Regions from separate parts of the Streptomyces sp. NPDC054834 genome, predicted to be linked through region 3. Evidence: riboswitches for the same ligand, from Rfam matches in the RefSeq annotation. Region 3 holds a riboswitch; each other region holds the start of a gene.

Region 1 (3,788 bases), on a different contig from region 3:
CTGCCGGACGGGCACAGCGGGTACTTGTCCTTCAGCTGCCGGTCCTCGAAGCCGGTGCAGCTCCAGGAGGCGTTGGCGTTCGCGGGGCCGTTGACGAAGGCCTTGGCGTCCCCGGTGATGATGCGCAGCAGGCGCGGCATGGCCGTGACCTTGCCGCGGGCGCTGCCCTCGAAGGTCAGCGTGACGTCCTTCGGCGTGACGATCTGACCGGCGTTGCCCTCGGTTCCGCCGCCGGGGGCGTCCGCGTCGCGTTCCCTGGTGCCGTTCTGGAGGCGCAGCACCGGCCAGTAGTACGTGGACTTGTCGCCCTGGTCCACGCAGCTCGTGTCGGCGTTCGCGAGGTCCTCGTCGCTGGCGAAGGCGTTGTTGGCCTGGTTGCCGATGTAGTCGTGGAAGTGGTGGGCGCCGTTGGTGACGCCGGGAGCGACGATCACATTGTCGGAGTTGAACAGGCCGTTCGCGTTGACGCCGCAGCTGGAGGTGAACGTGCCGCGCGATGCGTCGGCCTGCGGGGCCGGGGTCCGGACGTCGGGCTGGACGGTGGTGATGTCCGTGTAGTCGGCGGCCACGGGGCCGTTGCCGCCCTGGCCGGAGCCGCCGTTGCCGTTCTGGCCGTCGCCGCCCTGGTTCTGGGTGCCGCTGTTCTGGCCGCCCTGGTCGCCGCTGCCCGCGGCGCCGCCCTGCTCGGCGGGCGGGCGCAGGGTGCACGCGGCCATGTCCTCGAGCCCCTGCGGGCGGTCGCCGACACTGTCGATGGCGGTGGCGATGCGCTCGATGGCCGCGCTCCGCTTCTCCTCGAGCGGGTTCATGATCGTGCCGTCGGCGGACCCGGGGTCCTGCCTGACGGCCTGCGCGGACGCCTGGAGTTGCTGGTAGGCGGCGGACACCTGCTGGTCCAGGAGGGCGAGTTCGCGGTCGACGTCCGCCCTGGCGTCGTCCGGCACGGAGGTCAGGCGGCTGCCGACGTCCGGGCAGTCGATGGTGGCCGACCCCGAGCCCCAGCCGCCCGCCTGAAGCACCCGGGCGTCCGTGCCGCCCTCGGTCGCCGAGGCGTAGACGTTCGCCGCGACGAGTCCACCCCCGCCCAGCATCAGGGCTACCGCGGCGAACGTCGCGCGCCGTGCACCTGTCGGGCGTCTGCGCCTGTTGCGTCCCACAGAACCACTCCCACACCTCGTGGCCGGCCCGGCATGGCAAGCCCCCGTCCCATACGGAGCCGGACGCGGGTGTGTTCAAGCACCTCACCGATTCATCGTGAACTCACAGGAGACGCCGGTCACGCCGGGCCGGCTGCGGCCGGCCGGCTTCCGGGACACTTGACCTTGTCTGCGTCGAGGCCTTCAGACTCGTCAGGCCGGGAAAGAATGCAACGAGGCACCCCTGAAATCCCTCAGTGACACGGCCCCCCCTATCGCCGCCGCGCACCGAGGGGGCAGGCCATCACCGGCCTGGGGCCGGAAGCGGCCTTTTCCTGCGGGAATCAGAATCGCGCAGTTCCCTCAGCTCCCCGGCGGGCGCTTTCTCGGCGGATTCCAGATTTCGCCGACGCCGTCGGCGGCACCGGGACGCGGACCCGGAGGACCTCGCCGACGCCGTCCTGCGGGAGTTGCTCCCGAGGGAGGGGCGACCGACGACACCGCGCTCGTCATCATGCGGTTATGAGGCGTCATCATGCGGTTGTGAGGCGGGGTTTCGCACGCCCCTCCGGGCACCTTCACCGGACGGCCACGAGCGCCAAGATGAATATCACAATTACGTATCGGACATTCCGCGCTTCAACCTTCACACCAGCCACACAAGTTGGTTAAGTTGGCGTCCAGACCGCACGGCTCCCCCCGGCGAACCTCGCCGGGCCGCGCGGCCTCCGCCGAATCCGGTGTCCCCGCAGGGCAACGGAGCCGGGGACCCAACCGACTTGGGGTGAATCGGCCCGACCGCCCGACGGGGCAGGGCCGTAGGGCATGCCTTCCACCATCGACCGCCCGAACCCGCCAGCTAACCCGGTAGGCGGAGCACGGAAGGAGTACGTCCCCCATGGCGCGCGAAAGCCGCGACGAGGTTCGGCAGCGAATCGACAGCCTTTACGACCAGACCGAGAGCGCCACGGGGAACTTCAACGCGACCCGCGCGACATCGGGGGGAACGCCCGGTCGTGGTGTGCGCCTCCGCAGGTCGGACAGGGGGAACGATCCCGCTCTGGACAGCATCGCCCAGCAGTGGATGACCGGGGCCCGTTCCAAACTGGGTCCCACCTCCCCCGCCGTACTCCCGGCGGACCGGACGTCACAGCGCCCGACCAGCCCCGCCGGTCTGGACAACATCGCCCGGCAGTGGATGACCGGGGCCCGCTCCAAACTGGGTCCCACCTCCCCCGCCATACTCCCGGCGGACCGGACGTCACAGCGCCCAGCCGGACGGCGCTCCAACGTCCCGGTCCCGAAAGAGCTGTTGGAAGCGGCCGAGCGCATCCTGCCGGAGCTGACCGCCGGGACCTCCGGGCAGGCGGGCGGACGCGCCGTGCCGGAGCTGACGGCCCGTCCCAGGGCGGAGCTGACGGCCGGGCCCGTCGCCGCGCTGCCCGCCGTGCCGGAACCGCGGCAGGAGACCCCCCTGGCGCTGCCCGCGGCCGAGCCGCGGCGGTCCTCGCCGCTGGCCTCGAAGGAAAAGAACCAGAAGAAGCTCGCCACGGCCCGGGACCTCCTCTCCCGCCGGATCGCCCAACCGGGCGCGCCCGCTCCCCTCGCGGCGGCCGAGCCCGCGCCTCCCGCCCCACAGGCTTGGCGTGGCGACCCCGAGCAGACCCTTCAGCCCGCGGAGCAGGAGTGGCTGCGCCGGCAGTGGTCCGGGCTCAGTGGGGGCTTGTCCGCCATGGGTGAAGCGAAAGCCCGCGGAGGTGCGGCGGCCGGGAGGAGCGCGATGGCCGGTGCCGGCATGGCAGCCGCCACGGCTGGGTCCCCCGGTGCCGGCGCAGCCGTCGGTGCCGCCCCGTCCATGGGCGTCGCCGCCCAGGGCGCGACCCCCATGACCGCCACCGGAACATTCAGCGTCCCCAACCCCCTCACGGACAGCGGCGCCTTCAGCGTCCCCAACCCGGTCGCGAACACCGGCACCTTCGCCGTCCCCAACCCCCTCACCGACAGCGGCGCCTTCGCCGTCCCCAACCCCCTCACCGACAGCGGCGCCTTCAGCGTCCCCAACCCCGTCGCGAACACCGGCACCTTCGCCGTCCCCAACCCCCTCACCGACAGCGGCGCCTTCGCCGTCCCCAACCCGGTCGCGAACACCGGCACCTTCGCCGTCCCCAACCCCCTCACCGACAGCGGCGCCTTCAGCGTCCCCAACCCCGTCGCGAACACCGGCACCTTCGCCGTCCCCAACCCCGTCGCGAACACCGGCACCTTCGCCGTCCCCAACCCGCTGACGGACAGCGGCGCCTTCAGTGCCCCCAACACCGTCGCGAACACCGGAGCGGTCCCCGCCGCGGCCCCCCTCACCAACACGGCAACCGTCACCGCCCCCAGCCCCGTCACGAACACAGGGACCTTCAGCGTCCCCAACCCCCTCACGGACAGCGGAGAGTTCGCCGCGATGCCCCCCTGGGCCGCAGCCGGGGTCTTCGCCACCGCCAACCCTCTCGTCGCGCCCAGCCCCGTGCCCCCGTCACCGGCCCCCATCGCGGCCCCGGTCGCGGCGGCTCCGGCCCCGACGCCGCCCCCTGCCCCAGCCCCCGCACCCACCTTCGCCCCCACCCCCGCCCCCTACGAGGGAAGGGCCGCGCAGGCGCTGGC
Region 2 (3,788 bases), on a different contig from region 3:
CGTCGAGGTGCTGCTGGACGCGCCCCTGGACGCCGAGCCGGCCGGCCTGGACGGCGTCGCCACGATCATGGCGCGGGCCTTCTCCGAGGGCACCGACAAGCACTCGGCCGAGGAGTTCGCCGCCGAGCTGGAGCGTGCGGGCGCCACGCTCGACATGCACGCCGACCACCCCGGCGTCCGCCTCAGCCTGGAGGTCCCGGCCTCCCGCCTGGCCAAGGGGCTCGGGCTGCTGGCCGACGCCCTCAGAGCGCCCGCGTTCGCCGACGGCGAGGTCGAGCGGCTGGTGCGCAACCGCCTCGACGAGATCCCGCACGAGCTGGCCAACCCCTCCCGCCGCGCCGCCAAGGAGCTGTCCCGGCAGCTCTTCCCGGCCACCTCGCGCATGTCCCGGCCCCGCCAGGGCACCGAGGACACCGTCGCCAAGATCGACTCGGCGGCCGTCCGCGCCTTCTACGAGCGGCACGTGCGGCCCGCCACCGCCACCGCCGTCGTGGTCGGCGACCTCACCGGCATCGACCTCGACGAGCTGCTCGGCGAGACCCTGGGCGCGTGGAGCGGCTCCGCGGCCCAGCCGCGCCCGGTGCCGCCGGTGACCGCCGACGACACCCAACGCGTCGTCATCGTCGACCGCCCCGGCGCCGTCCAGACCCAGCTGCTCATCGGCCGCGTCGGCGCCGACCGGCACGACCGTGTGTGGCCCGCCCAGGTGCTCGGCACCTACTGCCTCGGCGGCACCCTCACCTCCCGCCTGGACCGCGTCCTGCGCGAGGAGAAGGGCTACACCTACGGCGTCCGCGCGTTCGGGCAGGTCCTCAGGTCCGGCCCCGAGGGCAACGGCGCCTCGATGCTGGCCATCAGCGGCTCCGTGGACACCCCGAACACCGGTCCCGCCCTCCAGGACCTGTGGACGGTGCTGCGCACGCTCGCCGCGGAGGGGCTCACCGACGCCGAGCGCGACGTGGCCGTGCAGAACCTCGTCGGGGTGGCGCCGCTGAAGTACGAGACGGCGGCGGCCGTGGCGAGCACACTGGCCGACCAGGTGGAGCAGCACCTGCCCGAGGACTTCCAGGCGACGCTGTACCGGCAGCTCGCCGCGAGCGGCACGGTGGAGGCCACCGCTGCGGTCGTCAACGCCTTCCCGGTGGACCGTCTGGTGACGATCTTGGTCGGGGACGCGGCACAGATCAAGGAGCCGGTCGAGGCCCTCGGCATCGGCGAGGTCTCCGTCGTGCCGGCCGAGTAGGCGAGCGACAGCGGCACGCGCGCGTGGGGCCCCGGTGACGATGGATCACCGGGGCCCCACGGTGTTCCCCGGGTCCGTCTCCCATGTCTCTGCCCAGATGTCCGAATTGGGGCGGAGGTTGCCTGTCTGCCCTGTGGCGTGCACTACAAAAACCCTGTTGCGTTTGAGGATTGAAAGTCGTGGCCCTTAGCGTCGTCCAGGCTGTTCGTCAGGCAGTGCGCCGCACCCGCGGCACCGGACAGCGATCGCCGAGTCCCCGTACGGCGCGAGCCAGGGGAGCCGGGGACCCATCGTCCCTTGGGGTGAATCGGACGCCCGCGCACACCGCGAGGGGGCCCGTAGGAGACCTTCCTGCTCCGAACCCGTCAGCTAACCCGGTAGGCGAGAAGGAAGGAAAGGACCAGCCACTTCATGGCGTTCACCCGCGCCACCGGGAAGCACCGCCGTCCCAGCCGGATGCACCGCACCACCGCCCGCGCGGCGGGCGTCGCGGTCCTCGCCACCACCGGCGCCGTCGGCAGCCTCGCCGCCCCGGCGCTCGCCGCCGAGCCCGCGCCGGCGCCCGAGCAGACCGCCCTCACCCCGGTCATCGCCATCAGCGAATCGGTCCCCGAGCACATCGACGCCCAGGCGGCCGCCCAGCAGGAGGCCGCCGACCTGAAGGCGGCCGAGGAGGCGGCGCGGAAGAAGGCCGCCGAGCAGGCCCGCGAGCAGGCGGAAAAGGCGCGCGAGGCCAAGGCGCGGGCGGCCCGCGAGGCCGAGCGCAAGCGGCTCAACGCGTTCGTGGCGCCGATCACCGGGTCCTACGTCTCCACCGGCTACCAGGCCAGCAGCTCCCTGTGGTCCTCCGGCTCGCACACCGGCATCGACTTCCACGCCGCGAGCGGCACCGCGGTCCACGCGGTCGGCTCCGGCACAGTGGTGTCCACCGGCTGGGGCGGGGCGTACGGCAACCAGATCGTGATCAAGATGGCCGACGGCATGTACACCCAGTACGGCCATCTGTCCTCCATCGGCGTCTCGGTGGGCCAGAAGATCGTCCCGGGCCAGCAGATCGGCCTGTCCGGCGCGACCGGCAACACCACCGGGCCGCACCTCCACTTCGAGGCCCGCACCACCCCCGAGTACGGCTCCGACGTCGACCCTGTCGCCTACCTCCGCAAGCACGGCGTGAACGTCTGACGAAGGCGCACTCCCGCCAGGAGACCCACCCCCACCCGAAGCCCCGGTCCACGAGCCGGGGCTTTTGTGGTTTCCGTGCGCCCCGTCACCCCTCGCTGTCCAAAAAATATCCATGGATTCCGACCCGCCGTCGGAAATTCCCGCTCATTGCAATAGAGTCACGGAACGCGCGTCCATCGGCGACGTTTCACGGGGATTAAGGCGGAGGTCGGTCATGCGTATTCCGGCGCACTCGGTATGCACGGCGATCCGGGACGACATCGTGGCCGGCGTCCACGAGCGCGGCAGCCGCCTCACGGAGGAACTCCTCGCCCGCCGCTACGGCGTCTCGCGCGTCCCCGTCCGGGAGGCCCTGCGCACCCTGGAGGCCGAGGGCTTCGTGGTGACCCGGCGGCACGCGGGCGCGTGCGTCGCCGAGCCGACCGAGCAGGAGGCCGCCGACCTGCTGGAGATGCGCATGCTGATGGAGCCGCTCGGTGCCGCCCGGGCCGCCCAGCGGCGCACCGAGGCCCATCTCAAGGTGCTGCGCGGCCTGGTGCGGCTGGGCCAGGAGCGGGCCCGCCGGGGCAACAGCGACGACCTGCGCTCCCTGGGCGGCTGGTTCCACGAGACGCTCGCCCAGGCCTCCGGCAGCCACGCCCTGACCTCCGTACTGACCCAGCTGCGGCACAAGATCGCCTGGATGTACACGGTGGAGGCGCCCGCCGACCCGGTGGAGTCCTGGACCGAGCACGGCGCCATCGTGGACGCGGTGGCGCGTGGCGAGGGCGAGCGCGCCAGGGCGATCACGGCGCTGCACACCGAACGCGCGACGGCCGCGCACCGGCTGCGTTTCACCGGCGGCACCGACCGCCCGGAACGCGTGAGGACTTCGCAACAAGCCGTAAACATTCCGAGCCTGCGGCATTAACACGGGCGCCGTATACAAAGAGGAGCAATTCGGCGGGGGTTATTTTCCGCTGCCTGAATTCATGGCGCTCCCGGAATTCCCGGTAAAACGGTGGAGCCGCGCCGCCCGAAAGGGGCGACGCGGCTCCACCGTTCTGTGCGGTGTGCGCTCAGACGGTCTCGGGCAGTTCCTCGAGTCCCTCGGAGACCAGCTTGGCCAGCCGGTCCAGGGCGGCGTCCGCACCCTCGGCGTCGGAGGCGAGGACGATCTCCTCGCCGCCCTGGGCGCCGAGGCCGAGGACGGCCAGCATGGAGGCCGCGTTGACCGGAGTGCCGCCGGTCTTGGCGATCGTCACCGGCACGCCTGCGGCCGTGGCGGCTCGGACGAAGATGGATGCGGGGCGGGCGTGGAGGCCCTCGGCCCAGCCGACGTTGACGCGGCGCTCAGCCATGTGTTGCTGCCCTTCAGTTCTCA
Region 3 (3,788 bases):
GACCGAGGTCGGTGCTGAACCGCACCGTGCCGGACAGCTGCTGCACGTCCGACGCGGCGATCTTGTTTATGAGCTGCTGTGCGCTGATCTTCGGCAGGTCGGGGTCACCGGAGTCGGCGAGCGCCGGGACCAGCCCGATGGTCGCCGCCGCCACCCCCACCACCGCGACCGGTACGACGTACCGGGCCGCCTTGCGTCGTCCGGTGGCCGTGTCGGTGTCGGCCATGCTGTCGTCGGACGTGGTGTCGTCGGATCCGTACGGTGCCATGTGTGCCTTACCTCCGTCGTCGGCGGCGGCTGCCCTCACCCTCGTCAACCCTGAGCCGCCATTCTCACCCGAATCGGTGAGGAGTGGTGATTTCCGTGGTTTCCATCTCACCAAATCGGCCGTGAGGATGCGTCAGCCCCGGGAGGCAACTCGATGTACGCCTGCGGTATGACACGGGGAGGCGGGATGTCCCCCGACCCGTAGGGGTCGCACTGGATCACGCCGGCGTCTTTCTCAGCCCGTCCGGCGTTCGAGGACGAGGCCGTTCAGGCCGAAGCGGGGGTCTGGGGGCGGCAGCCTCCAGCATGGGCCAGGGAAACCCCGGGCACTACCCGGCCCGGTGCACCACCGCGTCGCACAGCTGCAAAAGGGCCGCCTTGGCGTCGCACTCCCGCAGTGGCGCCAGCGCCGCCCGCGCGTCCTCCGCGTAGCGCACGGTGTCCCGGCGGGCCTGCTCCAGCGCCGGGTGGGCGCGCAGCGCGGCCAGCGCCTCGGCGTGCCGGGCGTCGTCGGTCAGGTCGGAGTCGAGCAGGTCGCACAGGGCGATGTCCTCGGCCAGCCCCAGCCGGGCCGCCCGCTCCCTGAGGCGCAGCACGGGCAGGGTGGGGATGCCCTCGCGCAGGTCGGTGCCCGGGGTCTTGCCGGACTCGTGGGAGTCGGAGGCGATGTCCAGCACGTCGTCGGCGAGCTGGAAGGCCACGCCGAGCCTCTCGCCGTACTGGGTCAGGACGTCCACGACCGTCTCGTCGGCCCCGGACATCATGGCGCCGAAGCGGCAGGAGACCGCCACCAGCGACCCGGTCTTGCCGCCGAGGACATCCAGGTAGTGCTCCACCGGGTCGCGGCCGTCCTGCGGCCCCGCCGTCTCCAGGATCTGCCCGGTGACCAGCCGCTCGAACGCCAGGGCCTGCACCCGTACGGCCTCGGGGCCGAGGTCGGCGAGGATCTGGGAGGCGCGGGCGAAGAGGAAGTCGCCGGTGAGGACGGCGACGGAGTTGCCCCAGCGGGTGTTCGCACTGTCCACTCCGCGGCGCACCGCGGCCTCGTCCATGACGTCGTCGTGGTAGAGCGTCGCGAGGTGGGTGAGCTCGACGACGACCGCCGAGGGCACGATTCCCGGCGCGTACGGGTCCCCGAACTGCGCCGCGAGCATCACGAGCAGCGGCCGGAACCGCTTCCCGCCCGCCCGCACGAGGTGCTGGGCGGCCCCGGTGATGAAGGGGACCTCACTCTTGGTGGCTTCGAGCAGTCCCTCCTCGACAGCCGCCAATCCGGCCTGGACATCGGCTTCCAGAGCCTGGTCCCGCACGCTAAGCCCGAACGGCCCGACGACGGTCACGAGGGGTCTCCTGTCTGCTGGTGCCTGCTGGCGATTACACGGTTTGTCGATAGGTCGCTGCCCTCACTCAAGTCAGCGTATCCGGTCAGCTTTCGATCACCGAGGGCGCCCACTGTTACAGGCCGGGCGCTATCGGATCACGCCCGTTATGTTTTCAATCGGTCGATAAGCACAGATATTTATCGACTTACCCGGAAGTACGACATGACTGCGCCGCTTGGAGCAGTTCACCTTCCGCTCCCACGCCCGATGCGCTACCCAATACGGCGCCCTTCATGTCCTATTTGCCGCGATTGTCATTCCGTGAATTGGGTCACGTCGGCCGATCGGAGCACCCCACCCCCCGACACCGGCAGACCGCTTGCCGCCATTGGCCAGTTGAGGGTTGGCAGACGCAAAGGATCAAGCACCCCATACGCCTCAGAACAAGGTCAACTAGGACTTTGTGTGAATCCGACGCTTGTTCAGGACATGTGCTCTCGCATACGTTCCCGGCCGTCGGGCGGAACGCCGAATCCTGCCGCCGCCCGTCACACCCATCGACGAACTCATTCACGACGGCAGGAGCGGGGGACCCAGGTTTGCCGCCGGTCCGGGCGACACCCGTCGTCCCGGAACGGCTCGGGGTTAAGCCGTACCGCCCTTCGGGCGGCACGGCCGGGCACCTCCCAGCCCGAACCCGACAGCTCACCTCGCAGGCGACGGAGAGGAACTTCGACATGTCTGCTGCCGCTCAGCACCGTGCCCCCTTCGCCCGCCTCGCCCGCAAGCTCGCCGTCGCCGGCACCGGCGCCGCCGTGCTCGCCCTCCCGCTGATCGGCGCGACCAGCGCCTCCGCGGCCACCACCACGGCCGCCCCGACGGCCGCCCCCGCGGCCGCCACCACGGTCGCGTACTCGAACAACCTCGACGGCTGGATCCGCGAGTCGCTCGCGATCATGGCGCAGAAAGGCATCCCGGGTACGTACAACGGCATCTACCGCAACGTGATCCGCGAGTCGTCGGGCAACCCGGTGGCCATCAACCTCTGGGACTCCAACGCGGCCGCCGGTATCCCGTCCAAGGGCCTGCTCCAGGTCATCGACCCCACGTTCGCCAGCTACCACGTGGCCGGCACCTCGTGGAACATCTACGACCCGGTCGCGAACATCACGGCCGCCTGCAACTACGCCGCCCACCGCTACGGCTCGATCGACAACGTGTTCGGCGCGTACTGACCGCCCCGCTCAGGGGAAGAGTCTTTCGAGGACGACGGCGATGCCGTCGTCCTCGTTCGACAAAGTGACCTCGTCGGCCACCGCCTTCAGCTCGGGGTGGGCGTTGGCCATCGCCACACCGTGGGCGGCCCAGTCGAACATCGGGATGTCGTTGGGCATGTCCCCGAAGGCGATGGCCCGTTCGGCGCTCAGCCCGAGGTGGTCGGCGGCCAGCGCCAGCCCGGTCGCCTTGTTGACGCCGCACGGCTGGAGCTCGACGGTCCCCGGCCCCGACATGGTCACCGTCGCCAGCGATCCCACGGCCGCACGGGCCGTGGCGGCCAACTCGTCGTCCGACAGGGCGTGATGCCGCAGCAGGACCTTGCTGATCGGCTCGCACCACAGGTCGTCGCGCCGCCGGACCCGTACGGCGGGCAGGGTGGGGTGGGGCATCAGATAGCCGGGCTCGATGAGCGTGAGCCCGTCCACCCCGTCCTGGTCGACGGCCGCGTACACCTCCCCCACCTCTGCCTCGATCTTGCCGAGCGCGGTCTCCGCCAGCTCCCGGTCCAGGGTGACCGACCACAGCAGGCGGTGGGCGCCGGCGTCGTACACCTGCGCACCCTGTCCGCACACGGCGAGCCCCGTGCAGCCGAGGTCGTCGAGCAGCGGCCGCACCCGCGGCGCCGGGCGCCCGGTCACCACGAGGTGCCGGGCGCCCGCTCTCCCGGCCCTGGCGAGGGCGGCGAGGGAGCGGTCGGAGAGGGTGTCGTCGCCACGCAGGAGCGTTCCGTCGAGATCGGTCGCGACGAGCGAAAACGCGGGGGATGTCGGGGGGGAATATGCGGGGGGTGCGGCCATGATCAGAGAATACGGACACCGCGCCCCCACGACTCACCGCTGTTTTCAGCCCCAACTGGTGCCCAGGGACTCCTTGATGACGGTGTCGAGGCGCGCGGCGCATCCCGAAGCTCCCCGGCCGCCC

Evidence for each region. A riboswitch is a leader RNA that binds a small molecule or an ion and turns the genes downstream of it on or off. The one in region 3 is predicted to bind cyclic di-AMP.
Region 1: it holds a riboswitch for cyclic di-AMP, as region 3 does, so the genes downstream of both, ACWGJM_RS25290 (NlpC/P60 family protein) here and ACWGJM_RS23845 (transglycosylase SLT domain-containing protein) in region 3, are expected to answer to the same signal.
Region 2: it holds a riboswitch for cyclic di-AMP, as region 3 does, so the genes downstream of both, ACWGJM_RS38600 (M23 family metallopeptidase) here and ACWGJM_RS23845 (transglycosylase SLT domain-containing protein) in region 3, are expected to answer to the same signal.

What each region holds. Positions count from the first base shown of each region.
Region 1 covers NZ_JBSGZV010000019.1:138,655-142,442, reverse strand. Annotated here, with positions in the region: gene ACWGJM_RS25295 (DUF1996 domain-containing protein) at 1-1,091, opposite strand, end outside; cyclic di-AMP (ydaO/yuaA leader) riboswitch at 1,856-2,026, shown strand; gene ACWGJM_RS25290 (NlpC/P60 family protein) at 2,035-3,788, shown strand, end outside.
Region 2 covers NZ_JBSGZV010000044.1:31,763-35,550, reverse strand. Annotated here, with positions in the region: gene ACWGJM_RS38605 (M16 family metallopeptidase) at 1-1,243, shown strand, start outside; cyclic di-AMP (ydaO/yuaA leader) riboswitch at 1,480-1,641, shown strand; gene ACWGJM_RS38600 (M23 family metallopeptidase) at 1,655-2,425, shown strand; gene ACWGJM_RS38595 (GntR family transcriptional regulator) at 2,640-3,335, shown strand; gene ACWGJM_RS38590 (HPr family phosphocarrier protein) at 3,484-3,765, opposite strand.
Region 3 covers NZ_JBSGZV010000017.1:194,734-198,521, reverse strand. Annotated here, with positions in the region: gene ACWGJM_RS23855 (LolA family protein) at 1-268, opposite strand, end outside; gene ACWGJM_RS23850 (polyprenyl synthetase family protein) at 597-1,607, opposite strand; cyclic di-AMP (ydaO/yuaA leader) riboswitch at 2,138-2,323, shown strand; gene ACWGJM_RS23845 (transglycosylase SLT domain-containing protein) at 2,327-2,824, shown strand; gene ACWGJM_RS23840 (HAD family hydrolase) at 2,834-3,664, opposite strand.